2 regions of the Streptomyces sp. NPDC020731 genome follow, and region 2 is predicted to be linked to the other one. Evidence: riboswitches for the same ligand, from Rfam matches in the RefSeq annotation. Region 2 holds a riboswitch; the other holds the start of a gene.
The links. Region 2 has a riboswitch for thiamine pyrophosphate ahead of thiC (phosphomethylpyrimidine synthase ThiC). Riboswitches for the same ligand answer to the same signal wherever they lie in the genome.
Positions count from the first base shown of each region.

Region 1: it holds a riboswitch for thiamine pyrophosphate, as region 2 does, so the genes downstream of both, ACH4VX_RS13455 (thiamine ABC transporter substrate binding subunit) here and thiC (phosphomethylpyrimidine synthase ThiC) in region 2, are expected to answer to the same signal.

Region 1 is NZ_JBIRTN010000007.1:255,522-263,189, reverse strand. Features, by position in the region: gene ACH4VX_RS13475 (LAETG motif-containing sortase-dependent surface protein) at 1-492, shown strand, start outside; gene ACH4VX_RS13470 (maleylpyruvate isomerase family mycothiol-dependent enzyme) at 559-1,356, opposite strand; gene ACH4VX_RS13465 (ABC transporter ATP-binding protein) at 1,381-2,400, opposite strand; gene ACH4VX_RS13460 (ABC transporter permease) at 2,401-4,002, opposite strand; gene ACH4VX_RS13455 (thiamine ABC transporter substrate binding subunit) at 4,050-5,135, opposite strand; TPP riboswitch at 5,216-5,321, opposite strand; gene rlmN (23S rRNA (adenine(2503)-C(2))-methyltransferase RlmN) at 5,346-6,452, opposite strand; gene ACH4VX_RS13445 (phosphatidate cytidylyltransferase) at 6,756-7,668, opposite strand, start outside.
Region 2 is NZ_JBIRTN010000010.1:151,579-159,246, reverse strand. Features, by position in the region: gene ACH4VX_RS17665 (IclR family transcriptional regulator) at 1-509, shown strand, start outside; gene ACH4VX_RS17660 (SsgA family sporulation/cell division regulator) at 608-1,042, shown strand; gene ACH4VX_RS17655 (YibE/F family protein) at 1,110-2,528, opposite strand; TPP riboswitch at 2,600-2,790, shown strand; gene thiC (phosphomethylpyrimidine synthase ThiC) at 2,783-4,579, shown strand; gene ACH4VX_RS17645 (VWA domain-containing protein) at 4,691-6,142, shown strand; gene ACH4VX_RS17640 (hypothetical protein) at 6,265-7,134, opposite strand; gene ACH4VX_RS17635 (metallophosphoesterase family protein) at 7,318-7,668, opposite strand, start outside.

The sequences.
Region 1 (7,668 bases), on a different contig from region 2:
GTCCCCGCCACCATCACCGTGTTCCTGCAGGACAAGCAGGTCGGCGAGCAGGTGGTCAAGGGCACCGCTGAGGGCACCACCATCACCTTCGAGGAGGACTGGAAGCCGAACGCCGAGTACCGCATCCACGTCGACGCGAAGCCCTACGTCGACGAGGACATCAAGCCGAACCTGGTCACTCCGGCGACGGCCTGCAAGACGGAGGAAGAGGAGCCCCCGGCCGAGGAGGAGCCCAAGCCGACTCCGTCGGAGTCCTCCTCCACCCCGGCCGAGGAGCCCGAGCCGGCCCCTTCGGAGTCGGAGAGCGAGAGCACCGCTCCGGCGGACACCGCGAGCAACGCGCCGTCCCCGGCCGGTGAGTCGAACCTCGCCGAGACCGGTGCCGACTCCAACACCGGTCTGATCGCCGGCATCGCGGCCGCCCTGGTCGTGGCCGGCGGTGGCGCGGTCTTCTTCGGCATGCGCCGCCGCGGGGCGAACAGCCAGCGCTGACGCCTCACGCACGCAGTGGCGGCCCGTCCCCTTTCCCGGGGGCGGGCCGCTTCCGTCGCCGGCGGCTCAGCCGAACGTCGCCCGCTCCAGCCAGAACTCCAGCAGCTTCCGGTCGCCGAGCACCTCGAGTCCGGGGGCGTCCAGCGGCAGCCGGCGGTAGAAGGCGAGGAGCACGGAGGTGAGCGGGCCACGCAGGGCGACGGTGGCCTTCTCGTGGCCGCGCCGCCAGGAGACGCCCTCCTCGCCGAGCTCGATCAGCCACTCCGAGTGAACCTCCGGCCGGGTCCCGGTGGCGTGCAGATGGACGGTGCGCCGGGGCCCGCGCAGGTCGTGCACCGTGTCGTCCGGCAGCGTCCGCTGCGCCCACTCCACGATCTCCAGCCACTCGTCGACCGCGTCGGCGGCGATCTCGGGCGCGACCTCGTAGGGCAGCCCGGCGGACAGGGTGGCGTCCGCGCGGTGGACGGTCACCTCGTGCGTCATACGGCGGGCCCAGAACCCGGCGTTGTGAATCCCTGCCCAGCTCCACACCTTCGCGTCCGGCCCGGCCTCGCGCAGCGCGCCGACGACCAGCTCGCCGGACTCCGCCAGCCAGGCGTCCAGCGCGCCGGGATCGCCCCACGCCCCGGGCCCGTCGAACCCCGGCACCTGATCCTCGGGGACGTCGTCCTCGGCCCCGGTCCGCACCATGACGTCCACCCAGCGCAGGGCGCCGCCGGTATGCCGTACGAGCTGCTCCAGGGACCAGTCGGGCGTGGTGGGCACGGTGCCGGACAGATCGGCGCCGGACGTCACGACCGTCCGCAACTGCCCGACCTGGTGTGCGATTTCCTCGCAGTAGCGATCATGCGCGAGTGATGTCATGCCGCACACCCTAGGCAGCCGCGCTCATCCCAGCACGACGATTTCCGCCGCGTCGAACTCCACGCCGACCTCGTCCCCGGCCTCCGGCGCGGCCCTGAGCGCGCAGGCCGCCTCCAGGCGGGGCGCGTCCTCGAGCTGGAGGTGGACGGTGACATGGGTGCCGCGGAAGGTGCGCGCGGCCACCGTGCAGCGCAGGCCCTCACCGGCCGGGACCAGACGGACACCGGCGGGGCGGACGAGAAGGGTCCGCGTGCCCTGCGGGGCGCCTTCCGGGACGGGGAGCTTGCCCCAGGGGGTCACCGCGACGTCGTCGCCCACCGTGGCCTCGACGACGTTCTCGAAGCCGAGGAAGCGGGCCACGAAGGCGTCGGCCGGACGCTGCCACACCTCGAGCGGCGTACCGGACTGGGCGATCCGTCCGTCCCGCATCACCACCACCCGGTCGGCCAGCGCGAACGCCTCACCCTGGTCGTGGGTCACGGCGAGCACCGTGGTGCCCAACCGGCCGAACAGCTCGCGCAGTTCGACGACCAGCCGTTCCCTGAGCGACCGGTCGAGCTGCCCGAGCGGCTCGTCGAGCATCAGCAGCCGGGGGCTGGGCGCGAGGGCTCGGGCGAGCGCCACGCGCTGCTGTTCACCGCCGGACAGCGCGGCGACGGCGCGTCCGGCCGCGTCCGGCAGTCCCACGAGGTCCAGCAACTCCCGTACGCGGTCCGCCTGTTCGCCCCGCGAGGCACCGTGCATGCGCAGGCCGAAGGCGACGTTGCCGCCCACGTCCCGCTGCGGGAAGAGCTGGTGGTCCTGGAACATCAGCCCGACGCCGCGCTTGTGCGCGGGCACGCCCGACTGGTCGTGCCCGTCGAGCGACACCCGCCCGGCGTCGAGGGGCTGCAGTCCGGCCACCGCCCGCAGCAGCGTGGACTTGCCGCTGCCGCTGGGACCGAGCACGCACACGATCTCGTGCTCCGCGACCCCCAGGTCGACGGCGTCCAGCACCGGCCGCCCGCCGAAGCGGACGGTCGCGGCCTGAAGGCTCAGCAGCATCTAGAACTCCCCGGTCCGGTCGGTCCGCAGCCGCTCGAGGACGAGCAGCGCCACCGCGCACACGATCATCAGAATCGTCGACAGGGCCATCGCCTGGCCGTAGTTGAGGTCCCCGGGCCGCCCCAGCAGCCGCGCCACGGCGACCGGCAGGGTGGGGTTCTCCGGCCGCGCGATGAACACCGTCGCCCCGAACTCGCCCAGCGACACCGCGAACGCGAACCCGGCCGCGATCAGCAGCGCCCGCCGCACCAGCGGCAGGTCCACCTCCCGCCACGCCCGCCACGGCGACGCCCCGAGCACCGCCGCCGCCTCCCGCAGCCGTACGTCCACGGCCCGCAGCACCGGCAGCATCGTCCGTACGACGAAGGGGACGCCGACCAGCGCCTGCGCGAGCGGGACCAGGATCCAGGAGGCGCGGAGGTCCAGCGGCGGCTCGTCGAGGGCGATCAGGAAACCGAAGCCGACGGTCACCGCGGACACCCCGAGCGGCAGCATCAGCAGCGCGTCGAAGCCGCGCACCAGCCGTCCCGCGTCCCGCCGGGTCAGCGCCACGGCGGCGAGGCCGCCGATCACCACGGCGATGGCGGTGGCGGCGACAGCGTACTGGAGCGAGTTGCCGACCGCCTCGATCGGCGCGACCAGGAACACTCCCCCGTCGTCCCGGGTCAGCTCCCGGTAGTAGCCGAGGCCGGCGGCCCCGAAGGAGCGTTCCACCAGCACCGCGAGCGGCAGCAGGAGCAGTACGGCGACGGTGGCGACGACTCCGCCCAGCAGCGCCCACTGCCCGGCGCCGCGCGGCCGGCGTGCGGTCACCGAGGCGTCCACCAGCCGCAGCGCGGTCTCCCGGCGCCGTACGGTCCAGGCGTGCAGGGCGAGGATCGCGCCCACCGCAACGAACTGGATCATCGTCAGGACGGCGGCCGTGGACAGGTCGAAGATCTCGGAGGTCTGCCGGTAGATCTCCACTTCGAGGGTGGAGAAAGTCGGCCCGCCGAGGATCTGCACCACACCGAAGGAGGTGAAGGTGAACAGGAAGACCATCAGCGCCGCCGCCGCCACGGCGGGCGCGAGCGCGGGCAGGGTGACGGTCCGCCAGGCCGCGAACCGCGAGGCGCCGAGCATCCGCGCGGCCTCCTCCTGCCGCGGGTCGAGCTGGGACCACAGCCCGCCCACGGTGCGTACGACGACGGCGTAGTTGAAGAAGACGTGCGCGAGCAGGATCGCCCACACGGTGGTGTCCAGCCGCAGACCCCACAGCTCGTCGAGGAGTCCGCCGCGTCCGACGAGCGCCATGAACGCCGTACCGACGACGACCGTCGGCAGCACGAACGGCACGGTGACCACGGCCCGCAGCACCTGCTTGCCGGGGAAGTCGAAACGGGCGAAGACATACGCGCCGGGCAGGGCGACCAGCAGGGTGAGGGCGGTCGAGAGCAGGGCCTGCCAGGTGGTGAACCACAGGACCTGCCGGACGTCGGACTGCGCCAGTACGTCCCCGATCCGCCCGAGGTGCCAGGTCCCGTCGGCCTTCAGTCCGCGCGCGACGATCGCGGTGACGGGGTAGGCGAAGAAGACGGCGAAGAACGCGACGGGCACGGCCATCAGGCCGAGCCGCGCCGCGCTCCCGCGCCGCCCCGCCGCGGTCCGCGTCACTTCAGTACGAGCGAGGCCCACGACTTGACCCACTGGTCACGGTTGGTGGCGATCTTCTCCGGGTCCATCGTCTGCGGGTCCTTCGCCTGCGGTCCGAACTTCACGAACTCCTCGGGCACCTGGGCGGCCTCCCGCACCGGGTACACGAACATGTTGAGCGGCATGTCGTCCTGGAACCGCTTGCTGATCAGGAAGTCCAGCAGCGCCTTGCCGCCCTCGGGGTTCTTCGCGTTGTCCAGCAGGCCCGCGTACTCGACCTGGCGGAAGCAGGTGCCCTCGGCGACGCCGGTGGGGGCGGTGTCCGGCTTGGGGTCGGCGTAGATGACCTCGGCGGGCGGCGAGGAGGCGTAGGACACCACCAGCGGACGGTCGGCCTTGGCCTTCCTGCCGCCGGCCGAGCCGGAGAACTCCTCGTTGTAGGCCTGCTCCCAGCCGTCGACCACCTTCACGCCGTTGGCCCTGAGCTTCTTCCAGTAGTCCTGCCAGCCCTCGTCGCCGTACTCGGCTGCCGTGCCGAGCAGGAAGCCGAGGCCGGGCGAGGAGGTGGAGGCGTTCTCGGTGACGAGGAGGTCCTTGTACTCGGGCTCGACCAGGTCGTCGAGGCTCTTCGGCGGGGTCAGGCCGTGCTCGCTGAACCACGCCTTGTCGTAGTTGACGCAGACGTCACCGCTGTCGACGGGGGTGACCCGGTGCTTGTCCTGGTCCACCCGGTACTCGGGCAGGATCAGATCGGAGCCCTTCGCCTCGTACGGCTGGAACAGCCCGTTGTCGAGGGCGCGGGAGAGCAGGGTGTTGTCGACGCCGAAGAAGACATCGCCCTGGGGGTTGTCCTTGGTGAGGATGGCCTTGTTCACGGCCTGCCCGGCGTCGCCGTCCTCGAGGACCTTCAGCTGGTAGCCGGACTGCTTCTCGAAGGCGGCGACGACGTCCTTCGACACGGCCCACGAGTTGTGGCTGACGAGGGTCACGGTCTTGGACGACCCGCCCCCGCTCGAGTCGTCGCCGTCGGACGACCCGCACGCGGACAGCGTGACCAGCCCCAGCCCGACGGCCAGGACCGTGACCTTCTTGGTGATGCCCACTTGATTCCTCCTGGAGTGACCAGGAAGAGACGCGGCCCTGCCCGGGACCCCTCTGAGAGGTCCCGGGCAGGGCGCAACAGCTCGAGTGATGACCGATCTCCCTACCCAGAATGACCTGGGCGAGGTTCGGAGGGTCTGCGGCCGGTGCCGCACTCTCAGCGCTGTGGCGCTCCCCTGTCGGAATATGAAGATGTGCTTACGCGAGTCACATTACCTCTCGCTCGCGGCGAGCTGACCACACGCCCCGTCGATCTCCTGTCCACGGGTGTCCCGGATCGTCACCGGCACGCCGTGCGCGGCGATCGCCTCCACGAACGCCTTCTCGTCCTCGGGGCGGGAGGCGGTCCACTTGGAGCCGGGCGTGGGGTTGAGCGGGATGAGGTTGACGTGCACCGGCCGGCCCTTGAGCATCCGTCCGAGGCGGTCGCCGCGCCAGGCCTGGTCGTTGATGTCCCGGATGAGCGCGTACTCGATGGACAGCCGCCGCCCGGAGGTGGCCGCGTACTCGAACCCGGCGTCGAGGACCTCGCGCACCTTCCACCGCGTGTTCACGGGGACGAGGGTGTCGCGCAGCTCGTCGTCGGGGGCGTGCAGCGAGATGGCGAGCCGGCACTTGAAGCCCTCGCCGGTGAACCGGTGGATGGCCGGGACGAGACCGACGGTGGACACGGTGATCCCGCGCTGGGACAGCCCGAGCCCGTCCGGCTCGGGGTCGGTGAGGCGACGGATGGCCCCGACGACCCGGTTGTAGTTGGCGAGCGGCTCACCCATGCCCATGAAGACGATGTTGCTCAGCCGCGCCGGGCCACCGGGCACCTCGCCGTCCCGGAGCGCCCGCATCCCGTCCACGATCTGGTGCACGATCTCGGCGGTGGACAGGTTCCGGTCGAGGCCGGCCTGCCCGGTCGCGCAGAACGGGCAGTTCATGCCGCAGCCGGCCTGGGAGCTGATGCACATCGTCACCCGGTCCGGATAACGCATGAGCACGGACTCGACGAGCGTCCCGTCGAACAGCTTCCACAGCGTCTTACGGGTGGTGCCCTGGTCGGTCGACAGATGCCGTACGACCGTCATCAGCTCGGGAAGCAGTGCCTCCTGGAGCCTGCCGCGCGAACCGGCCGGGATGTCGGTCCACTGCTCCGGGTCGTGCGCGTACCGCGCGAAGTAGTGCTGCGAGAGCTGCTTGGCGCGGAACGGCTTCTCACCGGCCGCGGCGACCGCCTCCTTGCGCTCGGCGGGCGTGAGGTCGGCAAGGTGCCGCGGCGGCTTCTTGGCTCCGCGCGGCGCGACAAAAATGAGTTCTCCGGGCTTAGGCATGGCTCTACCAGTGTCGCAGATCCACACGGGTGGCCCGGTCGGACTCGGAACAGGCCGGCGATCACGACGAAGACGTTGGCGACGTGGCTCTTCGTGCGGTGCCATGGGCCGCAGTAGCGGCGCGGCCTGCGGCGGCCCTTCTGGTCGAGGAGCGCCTCGCACCATCGACACGGCAGGTCACCGCAGTACCTGCCGTCGTCCCCCCGCCTCGCCTGCGCCATGGAGCGGCCTTGGCCCTCCCGGACAGCGGCGGACCCCCGCCCGGAGAGGACGGGGGCCCGAATCCGGCCACGCGGGTACGGGTCAGCCGGACCCGACGAACAACACCAGCAACAGCCACACCACCGGTGCCGTGGGCAGCAGCGAGTCCAGACGGTCCATGATGCCGCCATGGCCGGGAAGCAGCGTGCCCATGTCCTTGATGCCCAGATCGCGTTTGATCATGGACTCGCCGAGGTCACCCAGTGTGGCGCTGACCGCGACCGCGAGGCCCAGGAGCAGGCCCTGCCACCAGCTGCCGTCGTCGATCAGGTACTGCATGCACAACGCGCCTGCGGCCATCGCGAAGGTCACCGCGCCCAGCAGGCCCTCGCGGGTCTTGCCGGGGCTGATGCGCGGGGCGAGCTTGGTCCTGCCGAAGCGCCAGCCGACCGCGTACGCGCCGGTGTCGCTGACGACCGTCAGCAGCAGGAAGGTCAGGACGCGCCACGCGCCGTCGTCGGCGGTGAGCATCATGGCGACGAAGGTCGCCAGGAACGGCACGTAGAACACCGCGAAGACGCCCGCCGTGACGTCCTTGAGGTAGCCCTCGGGCGGCGCCGCCATACGCCAGACCAGCACCGCCAGCGCGGTGAGCGCCATGGCGACCCACGCGCCCTCGTCCCCCCGGGCGTACCCGGTGACGACCATGGCCGCACCGCCCAGCGCGAGCGGCACCAAGGGCGCCTTGATGCCCTTGCGCTCCTGCAGCCGCGACGTCAGCTCCCACAGGCCCACCACCACGGCGACGGCGACCACGCCGACGAAGACGGCCTTGACGACGAACAGCGACGCGACGATCACCACGCCGAGTCCGACGCCGACACCTATCGCGGCACCCAGATCGCGCCCCGCGCTCTTCTTCTGCGGTGCGGGCGCCGGCTGCGGGGCGTCGGGCATGGGCTCCGGATTCTGCGGCACCTCCCCCGGAAGGGGGCGGGCCCGCGTCGGCTCGTCT
Region 2 (7,668 bases):
GCAGCACGGTGGTCGACACCCTCGCCCGCTGGCGGGACGCGATCGGCGCCCCGGTGTACTACGCCGTGTACCGCGAGGGCGAGATCGACGTCGTCTGCGTCTCCGACACCCCTGCCAATCCCGCGGTCGAGGAGTGGGCCGATTTCCGGGAGACCGGACACGCCCACGCGGTCGGACAGTGCCTGCTCTCCCAGCTCGACGAGGAGGCGCGCCGCGACCACCTCGACCGCCATCCCGTGCGGCCCGTCACGCCGTACACCGTGCGCGACGACCACGGCCTGCTGAGGCGCCTGGAGCGGACCCGGCGGATGGAGCCGGTGATGGAGCGTCAGGAGTACGTCCTGGGGGCGGTGTGCGCGGCGATCCCCATCACCGTCGGCGGTACGGCCGCGGCGATGGCCATCTCGCTGCCCGCACACCAGGCCGACCGGCTCCTCCCCGCGGCGCAGCGACTGCAGACCGAGATGGGGCGTCTTGTCGGGTCACTCGCGCTGTCTATCAGTATCTGAAAACTCACTCCTTGTGATCTGCTGTGTACGTTCAGCAAGATTCCCTCTGGTGTCAGTGTTCATGCCCGGCCAGTCCGTGGCGAATGACGGGGTAGGCGATGCGCGAATCCGTACAGGCAGAGGTCATGATGAGCTTTCTCGTGTCGGAGGAACTGTCCTTCCGCATCCCGGTTGAGCTCCGCTACGACACCTGTGACCCCTACGCCGTGCGGCTGACCTTCCACTTGCCGGGAGATGCTCCAGTGACCTGGGCGTTCGGTCGGGAACTGCTGATCGACGGCGTCGGGCGGCCGTGCGGGGAGGGCGACGTACGCGTCTCGCCGGTGGATCCCGACGTACTGGGCGAGGTGCTGATCCGACTTCAGGTCGGCAGCGATCAAGCGCTGTTCCGTTCGTCGACCGCACCGCTCGTGGCCTTCCTCGACCGCACCGACAAGCTGGTGCCGCTGGGCCAGGAGGGGGCGCTCGCCGACTTCGACGCCCACCTGGACGACGCGCTGGACCGGATCCTGGCGGAGCAGAGCGCCGGCTGAAGCGTTCCGCCAGTCGGGTGGACCGGTGGCGGAACGCTTCAGCGCGCTCCGCCCGCCATCCGGGACATCAGCGCTTACGGCGCCTGCCCCGCCCGCCGCGCCCTGCGGCAGGCCGTGCATCCGGTACCTGCCCGGTCCCGTGTGCCTGCGCCGGTCCGTATGCCTGCGTCCGTGCCTGAGCCGTCGGGCGGTCGGCCGAGACCACCAGCGCGGCCAGGGCCGTGGTCACCGGTACCGAGGCCACCAGGCCGATCGAGCCGATCAGGGTGCGCACGATCTCCTCCGCGACCAGCTCGCTGTTGGCGACCGTCCCCACGCTGCTCTGCGCGATGGAGAACAGCAGCAGCAGCGGCAGTGCGGCGCCCGCGTAGGCGAGGACCAGCGTGTTGACCACGGACGCGATGTGATCGCGGCCGATGCGGATGCCAGCGCGGTACAGCCCGCGCCAGCCCGTCGAGGGGTTGGCCTCATGCAGCTCCCAGACCGCGGACGTCTGGGTGACCGTCACGTCGTCGAGGACACCGAGCGAACCGATGATGACGCCGGCCAGCAGCAGACCGCTCATGTCGATCCCGGGATACAGCCCGTGGATCAGACCGGTGTTGTCGTCGGTGTTGCCGGTCAGCGCGGCCCACCCGATGAACACCGAGCCCAGGAAGCCGATCAGCAGCAGCGAGATCAGTGTGCCGAGCACCGCCACCGACGTACGCGCCGACAGCCCGTGACACAGGTACAGGGCGATCAGCATGATCGCGCTCGCCCCCACCACCGCCACGACCAGCGGGTTCGATCCCTGCAGGATCGCGGGCAGGATGAAGAAGTTGAGCACCAGGAAGCTGATCGCCAGCGCGACCAGCGCCATGACGCCACGCAGCCGTCCCACGGCCACGACGGCGAGCGCGAAGATGCCCGCGAGCAGCGCCATCGGGAAGCGCCGGTCCACATCGGTGACCGAGTACTGGAGGTCCTCGGGCGCGGAGGGCTCGTAGGCGACCACGACCTTCTGGCCCTCGCTCAGCTGCCGGGACTGGTCCGGCTGCACGATCTCGTTGAACGTACGGCCCTTGTCGTCGCCGGTGTCGACCCGGATCGTCGCCTTCTTGCAGGTACCGCCCGCCTGCTGCTGGGCGGACGAGCCCTCGGCGGTGGAGGTGTCGCCGGTCGGGACGCCCCCGGAGGCGTTGACGGACTGACAGCTCAGCTCGACCACCTTGGTGACCGTGGCGCGCTGTGTCTGCCGGTCGAAACCGACGCCTGTGCGCTCGTGCGCCGGGGCACCGCCCGGCCACAGCACGGCGAGTCCGATCAGCACCGCCGCCGTGAACGGGATCAGGATCGCCGCGATGACCTTGCGCAGGTGCTGGGAGACGGGCGCCGCCGGGCCGTGACTGTGGCTGTGCCCGTGCGCGTGGCCGCCGCCGTCTCCGGCACCGGGTGTGCGCGGTGGTTCGGGCGGTGGATACGGAGGAGGTTGAGTGGAGCTCACCGCCCGATCATCGCAAGAACGGGATGGGCCCTCTGTTCACCGCGCCAGAAATGACGCTAGCGTGGAGGCGCTTTTGTACACGCGGGAGCTCGGAGCACCGGGCTGAGAGGGCGCTGACCTCCGTCCCAGCGATGTTTCACATGAAACATCACCGAATTGCGAGTGATGTTTCACACGGAACGTCGGCAGACGGAAACCGCTGCGTCGACCGCCGAACCTGTTACCGGGTAATGCCGGCGTAGGGAGTAGGTCTCATGACCAACAAGGACGCACGCACGCCTGCCTCCACGCAGAACCCGACGGAGACGTCGGTGAACGGGGAGGCCGGGAAGTCCATCGGCTGGCACAAGGCGTACGTCGAGGGCGCACGCCCCGACCTGCGGGTGCCGGTCCGTCAGGTGCACCTCACCAACGGGCAGTCGGTCACGCTGTACGACACGTCGGGCCCGTACACCGATCCGCTCGTCGACACCGACGTCCGCCGGGGCCTGGCTCCGCTGCGGGAGAGCTGGATCATCGCCCGCGGTGACACGGAGGAGTACGCGGGCCGTCCCGTCCGTCCCGAGGACGACGGGATCAAGCACACCTCTCCGCGCGGGGGCCTGCGCAATCTGGACGCCGTGTTCCCCGGCCGGCCGCGCCTGCCGCGCAGGGGCCGCGGGGGCCGGGCGGTCACGCAGCTGGCGTACGCGCGCCGTGGTGAGACCACGCCCGAGATGGAGTTCGTCGCGGTCCGGGAGAACGTCTCCCCCGAAGTGGTCCGTGAGGAGATCGCGGCGGGCCGGGCGGTGCTGCCGGCCAACGTCAATCACCCGGAGATCGAGCCGATGATCATCGGCAAGCGGTTCCTGGTGAAGGTGAACGCCAACATCGGCAACTCGGCGGTCACGTCCTCCATCGAGGAGGAGGTCGAGAAGATGACCTGGGCGACCCGCTGGGGCGCCGACACGGTCATGGACCTTTCCACCGGCCGGAACATCCACACCACCCGCGAGTGGGTGCTGCGCAACTCCCCCGTCCCCATCGGCACCGTGCCGCTCTACCAGGCCCTGGAGAAGGTCGACGGCCGGGCCGAGGAACTGACCTGGGAGATCTACAAGGACACGGTCGTCGAACAGGCCGAGCAGGGTGTGGACTACATGACGGTCCACGCGGGCGTGCGTCTCGCGTACGTACCGCTCACCGCCCACCGCAAGACCGGCATCGTCTCCCGCGGCGGCTCGATCATGGCCGCATGGTGCCTGGCGCACCACAAGGAGTCGTTCCTGTACGAGAACTTCGAGGAGCTCTGCGAGATCCTCGCCGCGTACGACGTCACGTACTCGCTCGGCGACGGCCTGCGGCCCGGGTCCATCGCGGACGCCAACGACGAGGCGCAGTTCGCGGAGTTGCGCACGCTCGGGGAACTCAACACGGTCGCGAAGCGTTTCAATGTTCAGACCATGATCGAGGGCCCGGGGCATGTCCCGATGCACAAGATCAAGGAGAACATCGACCTTCAGCAGGAGATCTGCGATGAAGCCCCGTTCTATACGCTCGGCCCGCTGACGACGGACGTCGCGCCCGCGTACGACCACATCACGTCCGGCATCGGTGCCGCGATGATCGCTTGGTGGGGCACGGCCATGCTCTGCTACGTCACGCCCAAGGAACACCTGGGCCTGCCCAACCGTGACGACGTCAAGACCGGCGTCATCACCTACAAGATCGCCGCCCATGCCGCCGACCTCGCCAAGGGGCACCCGGGCGCCCAGGAGTGGGACGACGCGTTGTCCGACGCCCGCTTCGAGTTCCGGTGGGAGGACCAGTTCAACCTCGCCCTGGATCCGGAGACGGCACGTGAGTTCCACGACGAGACCCTGCCGGCGGAACCCGCCAAGACGGCCCACTTCTGCTCGATGTGCGGACCGAAATTCTGTTCGATGAAAATCTCTCAGGACATCCGTCGTGAACACGGCGGAAGCCGGGACGAGATCGAGGAGGGGATGGCTCGGAAGTCGAAGGAGTTCGCGGAGGCGGGCAATCGCGTGTACCTGCCGATCGCGGACTGAGCGTTCGCCGCAGGCGGCGCGGGGGCGGTGCCCGTGGTGGGTGCCGCTCCCGCGGGGCGGCAGGTGCGGTTGCCTCTCCCCTTCGCCGGGGCGGGTGGGCAGACTGGCCCCATGACAGCGAGTCCGATGAGCAAGGGGTCCAATCTTCCCGTCGATGCCCGCGTGGTGCGCGTGGAGTTCGCTTGGGCGGCCGGGCCCGGTGTGCCCGACATCGACGCCTCGGCGCTTCTCCTCACGGAGGCCGGGCGGGTGCGGGACGACGGGGACTTCGTCTTCTACAACCAGTCCCGTCACACGTCCGGCGCCGTGACGCACCTCGGGAAACAGCGTGGCGCGCGGGACGTGACCGACACCGTGGAGGTGGATCTGGACGCCGTGGAAGGGGCGGTCGAGCGGATCGTGCTGTGCGCGTCGGCGGACGGCGGGACGTTCGGGCAGGTGCCGGGACTGGTGCTCAGGCTGCTCGACGCCGGGGCGGGGGCCGAGCTGGCCCGGTTCGACATGGCGGCGGGGACGGAGACCGCGTTCATCGGCGGCGAGCTGTACCGGCGGCAGGGGAAGTGGAAGTTCCGGGCGGTGGGACAGGGGTACGCCTCCGGACTCGCGGGCCTGGCCACGGACTTCGGCATCACCGTGGACGACACGCCCCAGGTCTCGTCCGCTTCCCCCGCGGCCACCGCGCCCCCGGCCCCACCCGCGGTCGTCGCAGCCCCGGTTCCGCCGTCCCCGCCCGTTCCTCCCGCGGTGCCGGTCGCGCCCGCCCATCAGCCCTCCGTGCCCCACCCCCACTCCGGTGCCCCGCGGCTCACCAAGGGCGAGGAGCGGTTGCCCGTCGACATGCGCAAGCGGTTGTCGCTGCGCAAGGAGCAGGTGGCGGTCAGTCTGCGCAAGCACGGGGCCGCCGAGGTCACCGCGCGCGTCATCCTCGTACTCGACGCCTCCGGGTCCATGTCCTTCCTGTACTCCAAGGGGGTCGTGGCCGATGTCGTCGAGCGGATGGCGGCGGTCGCGGCGCAGCTGGACGACGACGGTGAGATGCAGGCCTGGACCTTCGCCTCGAACCCGGCCCGGTTGCCGGATCTGCGGCTGGGGGAGCTTCCCGAGTGGCTGCGGCTGCATGTGCGCGTGGGGGAGGTGGGTCTGTTCAGGCGCGGGCGGAAGAAGGGGCTGGAACCCAGCCAGGTCGACATGCGGGACGTGGGCATCCAGAACGAGGAGCAGAAGGTCATCGCCGAGGTGCGGGCGTTCGTCCGGGACCGTCCCGCGTCCGCTCCGACCCTCGTCCTGTTCTTCTCCGACGGTGGTGTCTACCGCAACAAGGAGATCGAGCGCGAGCTCCGCGAGGCGGTGGAGGAACCGGTCTTCTGGCAGTTCGTGGGGCTGGGCAGGTCCAACTACGGCGTGCTGGAGCGGTTCGACACACTGCCGGGACGCCGCGTCGACAACGTCGGGTTCTTCGCCGTCGACGACATCAGCACCGTGCCGGACGCGGAACTGTACGACCGTCTGCTGTCCGAGTTCCCGCAGTGGATCACGGCCGCGGGACGGGCGGGGATTCTCTGAGACCCGGTCCGAGCCTCCCCGGTCCGACCTCCCCAGCCCTTCATCGGACCCGGCCCTCCGCCCCGTCCACCCGGCTCGCGCCTCCGGCATGGAGAGCGCAAGCCGACGGACGGGCCACCCGGCTACTCCGGCTGGTGCTCCGGTCCCCCGAAGTCCGGGCTGGAGTAGTCCGGACTGGAGTAGCTCGGCCGTGTGCCGCGGGTCGCCCCCTCCTCCGGACTGGAGAAACCCGGCCGGTCGTACCCCAGGTGCGGGATACGGCTGGTCGGCGCGGGCGGTGCCGTGTGCCGCAGCGCAGTGACCGTCGCCGGGTCGGTGAGCGCGTCCCGCAGGAACGGCAGGATCCCCCGCTCCAGCAGGGCCTCGTGCCAGGCGTCCCTGGCCAGGGCCACCTCCCCGTCGAGTTCGCGGTACGGCCCGCCGAGCGCCGAGGGCTTGTTGTGCAACGCGGTGAGCAGCAGGCCCACGGCGGCGACGAGGATGGCGACCGCCGTCACCGCGCCGAACACCCACCCCGTGGTGAGCATGGTCCGGGCGAACGCGGCGCCGGGGTCGAGCATCCGCAGGATGTAGCCGACGAGCAGGAAGATCGCAGCCGCCGTTCCGGCCAGGACGGGTGCCAGGACGGCGACGACGGCGACGGCGCCGGCCCCGGTGGTCCCGGCGACCTCTCCCACGGTGGCGGCGAGCCCCACCGCGTTCGTGTCCGGCTCGGTGGAACCGGACTCGCGGACGGACGGGGTGGCCGACGACGGTGGCCGGCGCAGTTCCTCACGGACCTTCACATAGTGCTGGTACTCGGTCGCCGCGGCCGTCGTGATGATCGCGGTGGCGTTGAGCGCCATGGTGCGCAGTTGTTCCGAGTTGAGCCGCTGTCCGACCGCGGCCAGTTCCGGGTGGTGTGGTGCGGAGCGCAGCGCCTCATCGAGAATCCGCTCGTATTCCTGGCGGTCCTCGTTCAGCAGGTGCTGCGGAACGCTGTTCATGTGCATCCCCCGATGCTCCGTAGGGCTTGGGGCTCGGCATGCTGACGAGCCGTCGGGCAGAAACGGAGGGGAGCCTGCTACGGATAAGCCGATGGTAGAGCGGTGACGGCGCGTGGTGACAGGGGGTTTACCGAAATTGGCACGTGCACGGTGCGGTTGCGGGCCGCACGGTCACGGCCCGTTGGATCGTCAGGTGCCCAGCGGCAACTGCTGGACCAGCAGTTTCCCGGCCATGGTGACCCCGCCGTCCATCGCGATGGCGAGTCCGTCGGCGTAGACATGAGGACCGGTGACCACGGGGCCGCTGTCGTCCTCGCCGTCCTCGGAACCGACTTCGCCCGTCAGATACGGGATCGGGCTGTGGCCGTGAACGACCCGGGTGCCGCCGTACGTATCCAGCAGGGAGCGCACCGCGTCGGCGCCGCCCTCGTCGCGGAAGGAGAACCGCTTGGTGAACTTGCGGAACAGGTCCCAGACCTCGTCGGCGTCGTTGCGGGTGAGCGTCTCGCGGACGGTGTCGTTGACCTCTTCGATGGAACG